3 regions of the Solibacillus sp. FSL W8-0474 genome follow, and region 1 is predicted to be linked to each of the others. Evidence: riboswitches for the same ligand, from Rfam matches in the RefSeq annotation. Region 1 holds a riboswitch; each other region holds the start of a gene.

The links. Region 1 has a riboswitch for cobalamin ahead of NYE67_RS02840 (ABC transporter substrate-binding protein). Riboswitches for the same ligand answer to the same signal wherever they lie in the genome.
Positions count from the first base shown of each region.
Region 2: linked by a shared signal. The riboswitch ahead of NYE67_RS08175 (glutaredoxin family protein) and the one ahead of NYE67_RS02840 (ABC transporter substrate-binding protein) in region 1 are both predicted to bind cobalamin.
Region 3: linked by a shared signal. The riboswitch ahead of metE (5-methyltetrahydropteroyltriglutamate--homocysteine S-methyltransferase) and the one ahead of NYE67_RS02840 (ABC transporter substrate-binding protein) in region 1 are both predicted to bind cobalamin.

Region 1 is NZ_JBBOQJ010000001.1:546,440-552,323, forward strand. It holds gene argS (arginine--tRNA ligase) at 1-1,502, shown strand, start outside; gene NYE67_RS02835 (acyl-CoA dehydrogenase family protein) at 1,822-2,991, shown strand; cobalamin riboswitch at 3,093-3,284, shown strand; gene NYE67_RS02840 (ABC transporter substrate-binding protein) at 3,425-4,381, shown strand; gene NYE67_RS02845 (FecCD family ABC transporter permease) at 4,365-5,372, shown strand; gene NYE67_RS02850 (adenosylcobinamide amidohydrolase) at 5,372-5,884, shown strand, end outside.
Region 2 is NZ_JBBOQJ010000001.1:1,663,210-1,669,093, reverse strand. It holds gene NYE67_RS08185 (DUF2812 domain-containing protein) at 1-453, opposite strand, end outside; gene NYE67_RS08180 (PadR family transcriptional regulator) at 455-766, opposite strand; cobalamin riboswitch at 1,367-1,552, shown strand; gene NYE67_RS08175 (glutaredoxin family protein) at 1,698-1,922, shown strand; gene nrdI (class Ib ribonucleoside-diphosphate reductase assembly flavoprotein NrdI) at 1,919-2,281, shown strand; gene nrdE (class 1b ribonucleoside-diphosphate reductase subunit alpha) at 2,284-4,377, shown strand; gene nrdF (class 1b ribonucleoside-diphosphate reductase subunit beta) at 4,365-5,327, shown strand; gene NYE67_RS08155 (antitoxin VbhA family protein) at 5,421-5,606, opposite strand; gene NYE67_RS08150 (hypothetical protein) at 5,705-5,884, opposite strand, start outside.
Region 3 is NZ_JBBOQJ010000001.1:1,404,024-1,409,907, forward strand. It holds gene metE (5-methyltetrahydropteroyltriglutamate--homocysteine S-methyltransferase) at 272-2,560, opposite strand; cobalamin riboswitch at 2,718-2,898, opposite strand; gene NYE67_RS06875 (helix-turn-helix transcriptional regulator) at 3,135-3,617, shown strand; gene NYE67_RS06880 (DUF2087 domain-containing protein) at 3,569-3,862, shown strand; gene NYE67_RS06885 (DUF6176 family protein) at 3,876-4,223, shown strand; gene NYE67_RS06890 (hypothetical protein) at 4,381-4,512, shown strand; gene NYE67_RS06895 (hypothetical protein) at 4,505-5,062, shown strand; gene NYE67_RS06900 (class I SAM-dependent methyltransferase) at 5,205-5,884, opposite strand, start outside.

The DNA of each region.
Region 1 (5,884 bases):
AATTGGCGAAAAAGCCACCGCGTGCCATTGCAGAAAGCATCTTAGAGAATGTAAAAACAGAAGGGACAGATATCGAAAAAATCGAAATCGCAGGTCCTGGCTTCCTAAACATTACAGTTCGTAAAGACTTTTTAGCAGGTGTAGTAAAAGCAGCATTCGAACAAGGTGAAAATTACGGTCGTTCTACTGCAGGTGCTGGTGAAAAAGTACAAGTCGAGTTCGTATCAGCGAACCCAACAGGTGACTTACACTTAGGACATGCCCGCGGTGCTTCTGTAGGGGACTCTTTATGTAACGTAATGGATTTTGCCGGTTTTGATGTATCTCGTGAGTACTACATTAATGACGCAGGTAATCAAATTAACAATTTAGCGTACTCATTGGAGGCACGTTATAAACAAGCATTAGGCATGGATGCCGAGATGCCGGAAGATGGCTACCACGGTCCAGACATTATCAGTATTGCAGGCAAGTTAGCTGAAGAATTTGGTGCTTCAATTTTGGATAAAACAGAAGAAGAACGCTTCAAATTTTTCCGTGAGCACGGTTTAAAATTAGAATTAGCAAAACTACAAAACGATCTTAAAAACTTCCGTGTTGAATTTGATGTTTGGTATTCTGAAACTTCATTATATGAAAACGGCAAAATTGATGTTGCATTAGAGAAATTAAAATCAAATGGCCATGTATTTGATGAAGATGGAGCAACTTGGTTCCGTTCAACTACATTTGGCGATGACAAAGACCGCGTATTAATTAAAAACGACGGTTCATTCACATATTTAACACCAGATATTGCTTACCATGAAGATAAATTACGTCGCGGATTTGATAAATTAATCAATATTTGGGGTGCCGATCACCACGGTTATATCCCACGTATGAAAGCAGCGATTGAAGCACTAGGCTATGAGCGTGAAACATTGGAAGTCGAAGTAATTCAAATGGTTCAGCTATACAAGAACGGTGAGAAATTCAAAATGAGTAAGCGTACAGGTAATGCCGTTACAATGCGTGAGTTAGTGGAAGAAGTAGGTCTGGATGCAGTACGTTATTTCTTTGTAAAAACTGCAGGGGATTCACATATGGACTTCGATCTAGACTTAGCAGTATCACAATCAAATGAAAACCCAGTATATTATGCACAGTATGCGCATGCACGTATTTCATCAATTTTACGTGCAGCAAGCGAGCAAGGTTTTGAGGCATCATTGGAAAACCTGAACTTACTAGTAGCAGAAAAAGAAGAAGATGTTCTGAAAAAGGTTGGCGCATTCCCACAAATCGTGGCAGATGCAGCGAAACACCGCACACCGCACCGTATCGCAAACTATATCCAAGACTTAGCAGCAGCATTCCACAGCTTCTACAATGCAGAAAAAGTATTAAATCAAGACAATAAAGAGCTAACTCAAGCTCGTTTAGCGTTAATTACAGCAGTAAAAACAACATTGGCAAATGCGTTGAAATTAATCGGCGTAAGTGCACCTGAGAAAATGTAATCCAAAATTTCACGACACTCTATTTTCTATTAACGGAAAATAGGGTGTTTTTTTTCGAAATGCGATGTTTCTACTTTTTAACTGAGCCTTTCTACCTTTTGTTGTAAAGGTTCTCCTTTTGGATCGTAACGTTCTACATTAGCGTGAATATTTTCTCCCGCCACCGTTCCACTTTAAATTGGAAATTACCCCCTTATTTATTAAGTGAATGAATCCCTACAAAGAAACTAGGGATATCTATTGACTTGTAAATTTCTGAAACGTACTATTAATTTGAAGAAATAACTACGTAAGACAACAGACGAGGGTGGTGCTTTTCATGAGCAAGGAATTATTTATTGAAACGGACGAGCAGCGACAATGGTTGGAAAAGCTCGAAACAATTTCAGAGAGTATAAAACAATTGGCTCAACAAACAGATGAGCAAGCGACATTTCCATTTGAAAATTTCCAAAAGCTACGCAAAATTGGCTATACAAAAATAACGTTGCCAAAGGAATACGGAGGAGATGGCTTCACCGTATATGATGCGCTTTTACTACATGAAACATTGGCAAGCTATTGCGGAAGTACGGGGTTGGCAGTTTCGTGGACAATTCAAAATGTAGGCGAGATTTTTGAAAACCGTTACTGGAATCCTCAAAAGCTTGATTGGTTTGGTGGAGAAATTGCAAATGGTGCGACAGTAAATCGTGCAGTAAGTGAGTTTGCGATGGGAAGTCCAGTGCGTGGTGGGCGTCCGGCGACTTCCGCAAAACGTGATGGCGAACATTATATAATTAACGGGCGTAAAAACTATACGAGCGGTGCACCGGATCTCGATTATTTTTTAGTATCTGCATGGATTGAAGATGAGGATCAGTTAGGGTTTTTCCTTGTTCCGAAAACAGCTGAAGGAGTATCGGTCGAAAACACGTGGGATGTGGCATCAATGCGCGGTACGGGAAGCGATGATTTAGTGCTCGTCAATGTACGCATTGATCAGACGAACTTAGTGGAAATCCCAAACTATACAACAGGCTTTAAGTTGAACGGCTGGTTACTGCTTATCCCGGCGACTTATTTAGGGATTGCACAGGCAGCACGTGATTATGCGGTTGATTTTGCGAATAGCCATTCACCAAATAGTATTCAAGGGACCATTGCACAATTGCCGAATGTTCAAACGCTCATCGGAGAAATGGATTTAGCATTAACAAAAGCTCGTTTTACTATTTATGGAGTAGCAAGACTGTATAATGACCCGACGAAGAAGGCGACCTTAGTTAACGAAATCAATATTGCTAAACATGTTGTGACAAATACAGCGATTGAAGTCGTTGATAAAGCGATGCGTTTAGTTGGCGCAAAGAGCCTTCAACGTTCCAACCCACTTCAACGCTATTACCGTGATGTACGTGCAGGCTTACACAATCCACCAATGGATGACATTACAATTAAGCGTTTAGCAGAGACAGCAATTGAAAAGAATTTAAAAACAAAAGAATGAACTGTTATTTAATACGCAGAAACTGAATTATAAACAAATTATCTGAAACTTTGGTAATTTTGCATACAATTAATGAAATATCCGCTATAATAATATTATTAATTAAATATTACTATAAAGGTTCTTACTATATCTAATTAAAGTAAGAAGTAAAAGGGAAATCGGTTCAAATCCGATGCGGTCCCGCCACTGTAATTGCTAGTTTTGAGCTATATGCCACTGAAATTTTCGGGAAGGCAGCTCATAAACGTTAATGCATAAGCCAGGAGACCTGCCTTTATAATGCCCGATTAATGCCTACGCGGATAGGATGTGGTAAATGAATTTTTTATTTGAATTTATTTGCTTTCATAAAGCTTCCTAGTTTGTAGGAGGCTTTTTATTTTTGTTTAAAATTACAGGTTAGAACAATTTTAGGAGGAATTAATTACATATGAAAACTTGGCAACGACTTTCTTCAACAGGAATTATCTCCATTATGCTCCTTGCAGGGTGTGGGGTTGAAGAAACAGCAGTAGAAAAAGATACAGCTCAACAATCGATAGAAACTGTTGAGGAACAAGCACAGTTCCCTATAACGGTAACGGATGCTTTAAACAAAGAAGTGACAGTGGAAAAAGCTCCTGAACGCATTATTTCCCTTATTCCATCCAATACAGAAATATTATTTGGCTTAGGCTTAAATGAACAAATTATTGGGGTATCTGACAATGATAATTACCCGGAAGAAGTTCAGACAAAAGAAAAAGTTGGTGGGATGGAATTTAACTTGGAACAATTGATTGCATTGCAGCCAGATCTAGTAGTAGCCCATGAATCAGGTCTTTATAGCTTTAACGAAGAAGGGATTGCGCAACTTGAATCAGTTGGCATTCCTGTATTTGTAGTGAAAAATACTACAACATTTGAAGAAACATATACGACTATTGAACAAATTGGGCAATTAACAGGGAAAACCGCTGAGGCAACAGAGATGATTGCATCCATTCAAAAAGGAATTCAAGATATTGAAGTTAAAGTGGCTGATTTAGAAGAAAAATCTGTGTTTATCGTAGTGGGCACAGAGCCGGACTTATATGCAGCAGGACAAGAAACATTTATCAATGAAATGCTAGAAGTGTTAAATGTAGAAAATGCAGTACAAGAGCTTGGATGGCCGATGTATAGCTCTGAGCAATTTGTTGAAAGTAATCCGGACGAAGTTATTGTAACGTATGAAAACGACTATGATAGCATCGTAAATAACTCTGCCTATACCGAAATGGATGCAATTAAAAATGGCAATGTTCATGTCGTAGATGGGGATACGACGAGTCGCCAAGGTCCACGTATTGTAGAAGGTATTGAATCACTAGGTGAGGCAATTTATCCAGATGTATTTAAAGAATAGAAAATATATATATGCTTATGTTATTTCAATTGCATTGCTTCTTTGCAGCATGTGGATCGGAGTATCATTTGGAACGGTTAATATCCCCATTTCGACATTATGGGATAAAATGACAGATCCGATAGCGTACAGTATACTGTGGAAAATTCGGATGCCACGCGTAATTTTAGCCGCAATCGTTGGTGCATCACTGGCGATTGCAGGGGCGGCTTTCCAGGGGCTATTAAAAAACCCATTGGCCGATCCTTATACGCTAGGGATTTCATCAGGAGCATCAGTCGGAGCCGTTATGACAATTTTCTTAGGCATCTCGATTCCGTTTCTTGGTGCATTTACATTACCTGTATTCAGCATGGCAGGTGCCGCATGTACAATGGTCATTGTATTATCTTTTGCTCGACTTGTGGATCGTTCTATGAAAATGGAAACGTTAATCTTAACAGGAATTATATTCAGCTCGTTTTTAGGTTCATGTATCTCATTAATGGTTGCTTTAACGGGGGAAGAGCTTAGAGCGATTATTGGTTGGCTGCTTGGCAGTGTATCGATGCGCGGCTGGTCATATGTAAATATGATTTTGCCATTCATGATTATCGGTACGAGTATGATATGGTTCAATCGCCGTGAGCTGAATGCAATGATATACGGAGAGGAACGTGCTCAATACTTAGGGGTAAATGTGAAGCGCAGTAAATATATGATTTTAGCAGGTGGCTCAATCTTAACAGGGTCGGCTGTAGCTGCATCCGGTACGATTGGTTTTGTCGGATTAGTTGTCCCGCACATGATTCGTCTATTAGTTGGAGCCGATCATCGACATTTACTGACATTATCCTTTTTAAATGGTGCAAGTCTACTCGTCATTTGCGATTTAGTATCACGGACCATCATCTCACCTGTAGAACTCCCAATTGGCGTAATTACTTCGTTTATTGGTGCACCGGTATTTGCCTATATTTTCTTTAAGCAACGTAGAAAGGTTGTTGCCTAGTGTTAAAAGTGAACGAATTGTCAGGTGGTTATGACGGAAAACAGATTGTGAAAAATATGACGTTTCACGTGGAAAAAGGTAAAATCCTCGGGATTCTTGGTCCAAACGGTAGTGGAAAATCGACATTATTAAAAATGATCAGTGGCGTTTTAAAACCTACTCAGGGGGAAATCCTGATTGATGATCGCCCGATTAATAGCTACGATATTAAACAGTTGGCAAAAAAGATGGCTGTTCTTCCTCAATTAAACGCGAGTGTATTTACGAACAGTGTATATGACGCAGTTTCATTGGGCAGATATCCACATCAAAGTGGCTTTTTTTCCACATGGTCAAAGGAAGATGAAAACCTTGTAAACCGTGCAATGGAAAGCACCGGGGTTTCGCATTACAGAAATCGACATCTGGAGTTTCTTTCCGGCGGTGAGCAACAGCGTGTGTTTATTGCACAGGCACTAGCTCAGGATTCGGAGTTGCTTCTTTTGGATGAGCCGACAAATCATTTGGACATT
Region 2 (5,884 bases), 1.1 Mb from region 1:
AAGAGCATTTAACCAATCGTAATCAAAATAAAATGTTGCAATATATGCGCCAATTACTGCAGCAGTAAATCCAATTACATAAAAAGACATTATATTACGACGTCTTCGTTCACGGTCAATGAGTGATAATTGATCTGAATAAATATCCTTTCCCTCATTTGAGATGAAAATATGTTTCATATAATAATGATTTTTTGCAATTAGCTCCCAGCCAGCTTCATGGAAAAGCTCCTTATAATCATCAAACTCTTCTTTATCTTTTAAACTTCTGAAATCAATTTTGTATCGCATTTTTACAGCATCTAAATCAACTTGAAATACATAATAGTTTTCACCGATTTCTTTTTTATCGTAATCTACAAGGCGCCAACCGCTTTGGGCGAGCTCGTTTAACCATTGTTCTTCAGCTTCAAATGAATTAAATCTTTTATTCAATGTTCGTGTAATTGCCATCTTATCCCTCACCACTTAATTTGTATGTAAATGATAATAGCTTTTCATAACGTCGTTGTTCATCGCTTAGCGCTTCTTTTCCTGCATCTGTAATGGCATAAATCTTTTTCTTTCGGTTGTCTAAATCCACACCAACGACTTCAATTAACTTTTGTTTTTCAATATTTTTTAACACACCATAAAGCGTTCCAGGTGCAATTTCATACTGCCCTTCGCTTACCTCTGAAATTGTTTTAATAATGCCATAGCCGTGCGTCGGTTCTTTTATTAATGCTAATAAAATTAAATACGTTGGTTCTGATAAAGGAATCATAGGCCCTCCATATATTGACTGTCGATATATCGATACACAAATTTTAAAATGTATATATATCGAGTGTCAAGATACAAAGTAGTATTTACTGGGAATTTTACTAATAATAGGGTTATTGCTATGAGTTAGATGTGGGGAGAGAGATGCGGAATGAGATAAATAGCGGAATGAATTTCCGTTATTTATAAAATTATATAAAAACTAGTCAAAATAAGGGAAGGAAGTTCCGATATTGACCTAAAAAACATAAAATTTCAGGGTTTTATTTGAAATAACGGTAAAACATTCCTTTATTTCAACCTAAAATGAGCTACATCCTTTGAATAACGGTAAAATCTTCCGTTATTTTAGGGTCCAAAAGTGATAAAAAATGTAGTACGTCAATTTAGCGCTGTCTTGCCGTAGCTCACCAATCATTAAAGTGAAATTTCACTAGAAAATCTCCCCCATATTATGATGATTCACTTCACGATCACCTTTTTACTTGGATTAGATGTTATTTGCTATCTTTCTCTCTAAAAAGTGCCATTAGCTGTTAAACGTTTATTTCTTTCCTTTACTTTTACTTTGGAACGGCTTATACTCAATTCACAACCATATATTGTGTTTTTTTATCACGGTACTACTAAATGTAGTTTAAAAGGGAAGTTTGGTGCAAATCCAACGCTGTCCCCGCAACTGTAAATGCTGACTGAAGACTAAAATTGCCACTGTGCCACGTGCATGGGAAGGTACGTCTGATGGATGACGCAAAGCCAGGAGACCTGCCGTGTTAAAACTACGTACATTTCTTCGGGGAATAGAAATGGAGGCGCAATTTTTCCATTTACGTTTCCATTTCAGGCTATCCTTTTTTCCCGGGATAGCCTTTTTTATATTTTCTTTAAAATGTACAGCACAATAAATATCAATATAGCGAGGGATTCTATTAATGAAACTTTATACGAAAACAATCTGTCCAAAATGCCTATGGGTAAAATCCGAACTTGATGCTGCGAACTTACAAGTCGAGGTTATTAATATTGACCAGGACGCAACGGCAAAGCAAAAAGTACTCGATGCAGGCTTTCTATCTGTCCCTTTATTCGAAATCAACGGAGAATTTATTGCAGAGCCAACTTCCATTATTAACCGAATTTCTGAAATAACTGCATGATCATTTATGCTTCACGAACTGGCAATGTACGATACATCGTGAAAAAACTCGACTTACCTGCGAAGGATATAGCCGATGTGGATAAAATCGATGCGCCGTATCTGCTATTTACATATACGGATGGATTAGGCTCTGTCCCCCCTATCGTCGATCAGTTCATGACTGCGAACTACAATCAATGCAAAGGAATTATCGTAAGCGGGAACCGTAATTTCGGTCATGCTTTTTTCGGCCGGGCAGGTGATTCATTAGCTGCAAGGTACGGCATTCCGTTAATCGAAAAACTAGAATTACGTGGGACCACATCCAATTACGAAACCATTAAAAATTACTATTATTCCATTTGGAAAGAGGTTTAATGATGAAACAATATTTAAAATTAAACAATGACATATTAAATCGTTACCGCGCTACCGGTGAACTGGATTTAGCAAAAGATAAAGAAGCAACACGCCGCTATTTCCTTGAAGACGTGAATGTCCGCTTACGCTACTTTATCGATATTGAGGAAAAAGTACGCTACTTAGTTGATGAAGGCTATTATGAAAAGGAATTTCTTGAAATGTACTCAATGGATTTTATTAAACGGATGTACAAAAAAGCATATTCGTACAAATTCCGCTTCCCCTCATTTATGAGTGCTTCGAAGTTTTACGATAGCTATGCGATGAAAAGCCGAGACGGGAAAGAAATTCTTGAAAAATATGAAGACCGAATCGTTATTATTGCGCTTTATTTAGCACAGGGTGATGAAGCATTGGCGGAAAAGGCCATTGAAGCAGTCATGACTGCCTATCAGCCGGCAACACCAACTGCTCTTAACAGCGGGAAAAAGGCGCGTGGTGAGCTTGTCTCATGCTTTAAGCTGACGATGGACGACACGATGAATTCGATTGCGGAGAACATCGGTTATTGCCTGGAGCTTTCCCGCTTGGGTGGTGGTGTCGGGGTAAACTTGACTGATCTGCGTCCGTTAGGTGATCCAATTAAAGGGATATTAAACCGTGCGAGCGGGGTTATGCCTGTTGCGAAATTGCTGGAAAACTCGTTTAGTTATTCAAATCAACTTGGACAACGAAATGGTTCCGGAGTCGTCTACTTAAATGTTTTCCACGGAGATATTGAGGCGTTCATCTCTTCAAAAAAACCAAATGCAGACGACAAAATCCGTCTTGCCACACTTTCAACAGGGATTATTCTCCCGGATATTTTCTTTGAACTGATGCGTCGGGATAAAGATATCGTCTTGTTCAGTTCTTATGACATTTATAAAGAATACGGAAAACGCATGTCGGAAATTTCGATTACGGAAATGTACTACGAGCTATTAGATAATCCGAACATCCGTAAACTGAAACGATTAAATGCACGTAAATTATATACGGAAATCAAAAAAGCGCAATTTGAATCGGGTTATCCGTTCGAGATATTTGATGATAATGTTAATAACGCTCATCCGTTAAAGGAAATCGGGCGGGTGAAGATGTCTAATCTTTGTACCGAAATTCTTCAGTACCAGCAAACAAGTGTCATTACTGACCAAAACCAGGTGAATGAATATGGCCTCGATGTCTCTTGTAACTTAGGCTCGATCGACATTCACGAAGCAACGAAAGTTCAGGACTTCGGACAGCTTGTCGATACAGCAATGCGTCTTTTGACGAATGTTTCAACTATGACGGATATCATCAACGTTCCTTCTGTATCTAAAGCGAACAAAGTAATGCACTCTGTCGGATTAGGTGTTATGAACTTGCATGGACACCTCGTACAAAGCGGAATCCGTTATGGTTCCAAAGAGTCCATCGAATTTATCGATGCGTTTATGGAAGCATTGAACTATTATTCGTTAAAAGCATCGATGGAAATTGCCAAGGAAAAGAACGAAACATTTTACCGATTTGAAGAAAGTGATTATGCGAGCGGTGTTTACTTTGAAAGCTATCTAAACAAAGAAGAAAAAGAACTTACACCTGAAGTGATTAAAGCACTTGGGGCTACACCGATTATTACTCAAAATATGTGGCAGCAGTTAAAGTCTGACGTATTGGAGCATGGTTTATTCCACTCATACAGATTGGCGATCGCTCCGACAGGCAGTATCTCCTACATTCGCAGCTGTACGGCTTCCATCTCCCCTGTTACGGAACGTGTGGAAGTACGTGACTATGCAGACAGCCGTACAATTTATCCGATGCCATTTTTAACAAATGACAATGAGGAACTTTATACCGAAGCCTATGATGTAAATCCGTATGAACTGATCGACCTTTACGCAGCCGCGCAAAAGCATGTTGATCAAGGAATTTCCATGACGCTTTACGTAACGGATCAGTGGAACACAGAACAATTAGCAAAAGCCTACATTTATGCGTGGACGCGTGGCATTAAAACCGTTTATTACGTACGCCAACGTTTACTTACAATTGAGGAGTGTGTCGCATGTCAAATTTAACGTATAAAGCGGTCAACTGGAATACCCCAACGAGTGAACTCGCTCGTATTTTCTGGGATCAGCAATGGAAGCAAATCTGGTTTCCGGAGGAGATCGCGGTCAGTAAAGACGTGAAACAATGGAAGGAATTCGAGCACCAGGATACGTACAAAAAAGTGTTCGGCGGACTGACATTGCTTGATACGGTACAAACGAACATCGGGATGAATGAAATCGCTAAGTATACACCTGATTTTCAGGAAAAAGCGGTATTAACAGTTTTCGGATCGTTTGAAGCGATTCACGCGAAGTCTTATTCGTATATTTTCACAACACTGTGCACAAATACGGAAATTGACGAAGTGTTCGAATGGGTGCAAAAAAATGAGTTTCTTCAATATAAAGCAAATCGCATTGGCGAAGTATACACCGCTATAAAAGAAGATGACCCGGAAAGCTTATGGAAAGCGATGTACGCTTCAGTTATGCTGGAAAGCTTTTTATTCTATTCCGGCTTCTTCTACCCGCTTTATTTAGGAGGACAAGGTGTACTGCGAAATAGTGCGGAAGTGATTAGTTTAATCTTGCGCGACGAATCAATCCACGGAGTAGCACTCGGCTTTTTCGCCCAGAACATTTTCAAAACGTTCACAGCGGAAAAACAGCAGGAACTTACTTTGTGGGGTTATGAGTATTTACTCGATTTATATCAAAATGAAATGAAGTATACCGATGATTTATATGCAGAAACTGGACTTTCTCCGGAAGTGAAAAAATACGTGCGATACAATGCGAATAAAGCACTCATGAACTTGGGGCTAGATACGATGTTCCCTGACGAGGAAGTAAACCCGATTGTCATGAACGGGATTTCCAATACAGGATCAACGTATGATTTCTTCAGTCAAAAAGGATCGACTTATGCGGTTGCTAAAGTGGCCCCTATTACGGATGATACGTTTAAATTCTAGTCTTAAAAGAGATGTCCAATAATTCTCGAATTATTGGACATCCCTTTTAATTTAAGAGTTTAATTTTAAGCCTTGGATAAACATATGGATCCATTAGTTAGAAGCCTTTGCGTATTTTTGAAGAATAGCTTGCTTTAGCTGACCAGAAGTTACTTGACCAGTTTCATATTGGTTCAACAGGTTTTGTGTGAAAGCAGTCGGTTTACCACCATCAAGTGCAGCCATGCCAACAGCGAATTGAATTTGTTTTTGTCGTTCTAGGCGTGAGTTTGTGTTCATGCAATACACCCCTTTTTAAAAGTAACTTTATTATACCATATTGCTGAAAACTGATTCAAAAAAAGCTGCGTTTTGTTTCGGATTAAATAAATTCTTGCTTATTGTAAAAACGGATAATCATCTTTATAGCTACGTTCAAATATCTCTAAAATCTCCAGTACCTCCAACGCTTCATAACGCCATTTCGGTTGTAAGGCCAGCTTTTCAATATTTCGTTTGTAATCCATATAAAACGATGGCTCAAACATAAACGGATATTCTTTGATTGGGGCAGCCTC
Region 3 (5,884 bases), 860 kb from region 1:
GGAAGTTTTCCGCTTATATTTTGAAAGACCTCAGTTTTAGATGTAAATAAAGGGAGGTTTTCCGGTTATATATAAAAAAAGCCACTTGTTTTCCTGTTGTGAAATGCAATAAGCGGAATTCCGCCTCTTATTTTGGCTGATTTTTAGATTAATTTCCAAATAAGCGGAATTTCTCCGTTTATTGATCCCATAGCTTATCGTCTGACCTACTTTTAACAACAGTAAACCACTAATACTTAAGCGTTTAGTGATTTACTGTATTTTTGTGAAATCAGACAGATAATACTTGAGTGCGTAGTAGCTTAGCGGCTTCTACCATATTTATTAATGAAGCAATCGTCTCGGACTCATGGCGTGTTTTTAAGCCACAGTCAGGGTTAATCCAAAATTGATCTTTTGGGATAACAGCGAGACTTTCTTCTAATATAGAACTAATCTCTGAGATGCTTGGAACACGGGGACTATGAATATCATAAACGCCTAAACCGATGCCAAGTTCATATGGATGTACTTTTAAAGAATCAATTAGCTCTCCATGGCTTCTGGAAGTTTCCAATGAAATAACATCTGCATCCAGAGCGCGGATAGGAGCTATAAAATCATTGAATTCGCAATAGCACATATGGGTATGAATCTGTGTATCTACCGCCACTTTTGATGTTGCCAGCTTAAACGAATCTACCGCCCATTGTAAATATTCATCCCAATTTTCCTTGCGTAAAGGTAGTCCTTCCCGAAGTGCCGGTTCATCAATTTGGATAATTTTAATTCCTGCATCTTCTAGTGCCTTAACTTCCTGCTGAATTGCCAAACCAAGCTGGTAGGCGACTTCTTTTCTTGGAATATCATCACGAACAAATGACCAGTTTAAAATAGTTATAGGTCCAGTGAGCATGCCTTTTACATATTTTGATGTAAGCTTCTGTGCCTCAACGACCTCTTTAACAGTCATTGGATGTGTCCATTCAACATCGCCGTATATGATTGGTGGTTTAACACAACGTGAACCGTATGAAACAACCCAAGCATTTTTCGTGAAGGCAAATCCAGTTAAATGTTCTCCAAAGTATTCCACCATATCTGTCCGTTCAAATTCACCATGTACTAGTACATCCAATCCGATTTCTTCTTGAATTTGAATCCAGCGTGCAGTTTCTTCCTTTACAAAGGCTGCGTATTGAGCGTTAGTTATTTCCTTCTTCCGCCATGCCGCCCGTGTTTTCTTTACTAGCTGAGACTGAGGAAAGCTGCCGATTGTTGTAGTAGGGTAGTCAGGTAAGTTTAATGATTTCTTTTGCAGTACTTGGCGCTCTTTAAATGGAACAGTACGTGTGAAATCTGTATCCTTAATTCCTTTAACTAAATTGTTAACTTGCTCATTTTTTCGTATGGGATGTGTCGCTAAAGATTCAATCGCTTTAATACTATTTGCGACGATACCTTCTTTAACCCACGTTCCATGCTGAATATAATTTGTTAAATGCGCAATTTCGCGGATTTTTTCGTCAGCAAAAGCAAGGGCATCATATAATTCAGACGGAAGATTTTGTTCTGAGTTTTTTGTAACAGGAACATGCTGTAGACTGCAGGAAGAGCTAACCCATAAATCTTCTACACCACTTAATTGCTTGACGGTACTTATTGTAGAAACAGCTTCAGCTAAATTAGCTGACCAAATATCCCGACCATTAATTATGCCGATGCTTAATGTTTTATTTTTAGGAAAACCATGTTGCAGAAGCGATTTCATATTTTCTGTTTTACCATGTACGAAATCTAAGCCAATACCTGCAACAGGTAGATTACTTAAGCGCTCAAATGAAGTTAGTGCCTCAAAATAAGTTTGTACTAGTATTTTTGCGTGTGGTACGTCTTCAGTTAATTGTTTATAAACTTCTTCGATTAATAAAATCTCATCTTCCTCGAGGTTTTTAGTGAAAGAAGGTTCTTCAATTTGAATCCAATCAGCACCTGCATCTACAAGCTGCTGGATTACCTGTGCATATAGCGGAATTAACTTTAAAAAGAAGGCGGCACGTGTTTTATCGTCATACCCTTTTGCTAAGTCAACGAAAGTATAAGGACCGATAATTGTTGGCTTACCTATAATGCCTAGCTCATTTTTAGCTTCTTCAAACTGTTGTAAGATGTAGTTATTTGTTAAGGATAATTCCTGATTTTCATATTCCGGAACAATGTAATGGTAGTTTGTATTAAACCATTTCGTCATTTCACTTGCTATTACTTCGTCAGTACCACGTGCCATTGCATAGTATGTAGTTAACGAAGAAGCATTTGGTAGCACATCATAGCGTTTAGGAATGATGTTAAACATCACTGCTAAATCCAGTACCCGATCGTATTTTGTGAAATCCCCGATAGTAATTAACTGTAGTCCTAAATCCTGTTGGCGTTTCAAGCGATTCAGGCGGATGGCTTTTAGCTGTTCTTCAAATACATCCTCATCAAGCTCTTTTTTCCAAAATTTCTCTAAAGTTTGTTTCCATTCTCGGGTAGCTCCAATATAAGGGTAACCGATAACATTACTAACAATATTCATTTGATAAGCCTCCTCATGTATTTACATAACCCAAATAAAAAAGCTGTTTCCAATGTGACTTGGAAACAGCTTAGGACTTATCTATGCATAGTAAAATAAACGTCTATAATTGACGCTTTATTCGCACAGAACACCACCTATTTCCACGTAGGTATCGGGTGTGTACTAGAAAAAGGCAGGTCTCCTGACTTAACATCAACGCGCCTCTTACCTTCCCGTTAAATAACAGTGGCTTTTTAAGAGTTGCTCCGTAATACAGTTGCGGGACAGTGTTGGATTTGCACCAACTTCCCTTTTAAACGCACAACAATGTGCGTACCTTTTCTTACACGTTATGTAATTGTACAAACTATAGCATAAAAGGAACCATAATTGTATACCTCGATCGCTAAAAATATAGAATTTTCAGTAAAAAAGGTAAAAAGAAAGACGTAAGACAGCTTTTTAACAACTTTTAAAGTTATATATAGGATGGATAGGATATAGATTGAAGGAATTTTTACTGATAAACGAAAAATAAATTTGTTTACAAAATAACGGACATATATTATAAATGTTTATAGAGGTGATTGTTTTGGAAATTCAAAATATTTCGGTAAATACATTAGTGAATGGTTATGAAATTCAAGAAGACCATTACGAATGCTTATTTTGCGGGGCAAGCTTTGGGCTTCATGAAGTCTTTCCACATGAGGGACGGTTTTTTACAGCAGAAGGTATGATGAAGCTGCATATCAGACAAATACATAAATCGTCGTTTCAGGCATTGCTGTCACTTGATAAAAAGGTAACAGGTTTATCGGATGTACAAATTGAAATGCTACAGTACTTTTTTGAAGGCAAGTCAGATCAGGAAATAGTCGAAAAAAGCAGTTTAACAAGTGTATCAACAGTTCGTCAGCATCGTTTCAAATTACGTGAAAAGGAAAAGCAGGCGAAAATTTTTATTGCATTAATGCAGCTCATGAAAAACCCGGAGCACTATGAATTCATAAGGGGGCAAAACAAGTGGACGAACGCTATAGTATTGAAGAACAAGAACGCGAGAAAGTACTAACAACATATTTCAAAAATGGACTAGACGGTGGCATTGAAACAATTCCAAGTAAGAAAAAGAAAAAGCTTATCATATTACAGCATATTTTAAAGCGTTTTGAAGAGGGGAAGCATTATCATGAAAAGGAAGTGAATGAAATCTTAAAAACAGTCAATGCAGATTTTGTATCGCTTCGTCGCCATTTAATCGAATATGGTTTTATGGAACGGAGTAATGACGGTTCGGAATATTGGCTGAAACAATAGGGGGTTTTAAATCATGAATGTGGAATTAACTCGCTATCGGGTAAGACCCGGTAAATCCTCTAATGTGGAGGAATGGCTAAACTTTTTGAATGAACATATGGATGATGTACTTGTAACGCTGGAAGGTGAAAAAATGTATGTGGAAACTATTTTTCATGAAGTACTGAATGGCGAAGAATATTTATATTGGTATTCGGTTCGTGGAGAAAGTGGTGTGGATGTGGATGATTCCGATCACTGGATAGATAAAAGACATCTTGAGTATTGGGATGAATGCATTGATGAAAGTTTTGGTTCTGTAGATTTAAATACAAAAGTTGTGATGATTCCGGAAAAAGTACGTGCTAGTATGGATTTTTAAAGAAAGAAATCATTTATTGTATAAAACCATAGTGATCGCAGTAGGATGAAACCGTCCTGCTGTTTTTTGTGCTTTGTATGGTATTATTTCCAAATAAACAGGAATGTGAAAACTTTTCTAAATCGAGCCTCGTTAACAGTTTGAGGGAGGAATGAGCATGTCGCGTAAATTACAGTTGGAACATTTGATGCAATACTATAGCGAAAAATTATTACGGATTGCGTATTATTACACAAAAAATGCACAATCCGCAGGAGATTCAAAACCGAAAGAAAAAGAATATGCGTAAATTTGTCTTCATTCCTACCGTAATTGTTGTCTCGGCAATGCTGTTATTTTTATTATCTCAACTAGCACCGAATTTACAAAGTGTCACACCGCTAAGCTCTCAATACAAAGTTCCCACAACAGTGCTAGATGATGAATTAATCCTACAGGTAAGTCCAGTATTAGAAAACGATATATTAATGAACAATGAAAGAATAACACCTGAACAGGAATTTAAAAAGGATTATAAAGTTTTGTTATATACTTATTACGGAAAAAAGTTGACTGGTGAAAAAGTGCATTTCGAATTATCACAGCATTGGGCAGATTTTTTCCATGTGAATTTTGGGGAAAATGTTTATGCAACGGGAAGTGGCTCTACCCAAAATAATGATTTAGAAGATTTTATCCATGATGAATTCCGAGTCATATTTAATGCAAAAAACATAAGTGAAGCCGATTTGAGAGCAGCGCTTGATGAAGCTTATTTATATGTTATATATGAAAATTTAGCGGGTGATGTTGTTGAAGAGAAGATTTACTTAGGCGATTATTTAGAGTATATCGAATAAAACGTGAGGCTATAGTTTCGAAACATTTAGTACATTATTCACTCTGAAACACTTTTATAATTTCCAGATAAATATAAGTAAGACCGTACCTCTTATGAAATGGTACGGTCTTTTTTTTATTAGCGTGATTATAACAGGATATTTATTTTGAACAAGTATAGACTCGATAACTAAAAGTTTCCTGATATTTGGTGATAATGTCCAAATGTTTTCTCATGACGTCGTAAAGCGCGGGGTCAATTTCATTGGAGTAATGAAAATCGGGTTCGGATTCAATTGTAGTATGATGCTTTATTTGAATATTTTCAAAGCCAGTCTGTTTTAATAAATCCGCCCAGTCCGTTTCCATAAGTAGGGAATCAAGACCATAAAACTGCATGATTTCTTGTTCTTGGGCATCGTCAAGTCGTTCGTTCAACGTTGGTTCTACAGCAATGAACCGTCCACCACTTTTCAATATGCGGTAAATCTCACTTACTGCTTTTTGTTTATTAACAAATGAAAGGACAGATTCAGAAATAATAAAATTAAAATGATCATTTGGTAAAGGGATATCTTCAATAGAGCCTTCCAATATTTCTACTGGCAAATTATTAATCTTCATTCTATGTCTGGCCTTTGCAACCATTGTCGGATTAAAATCAAGCGCTGTCACTTTCGCCTGGAATGTTTGTGAAATGTAAGCTGCTGTTTGACCAGTACCACAACCAGCATCTAAAACGTGCCAACTACTGTTAATATTTTCATTTTTTAATATTTCTTCTGTTAGATTAATTCCGCCAGGGTGTGCACCACCAATTCCAAGTTCTGCGAGAAGCTCTA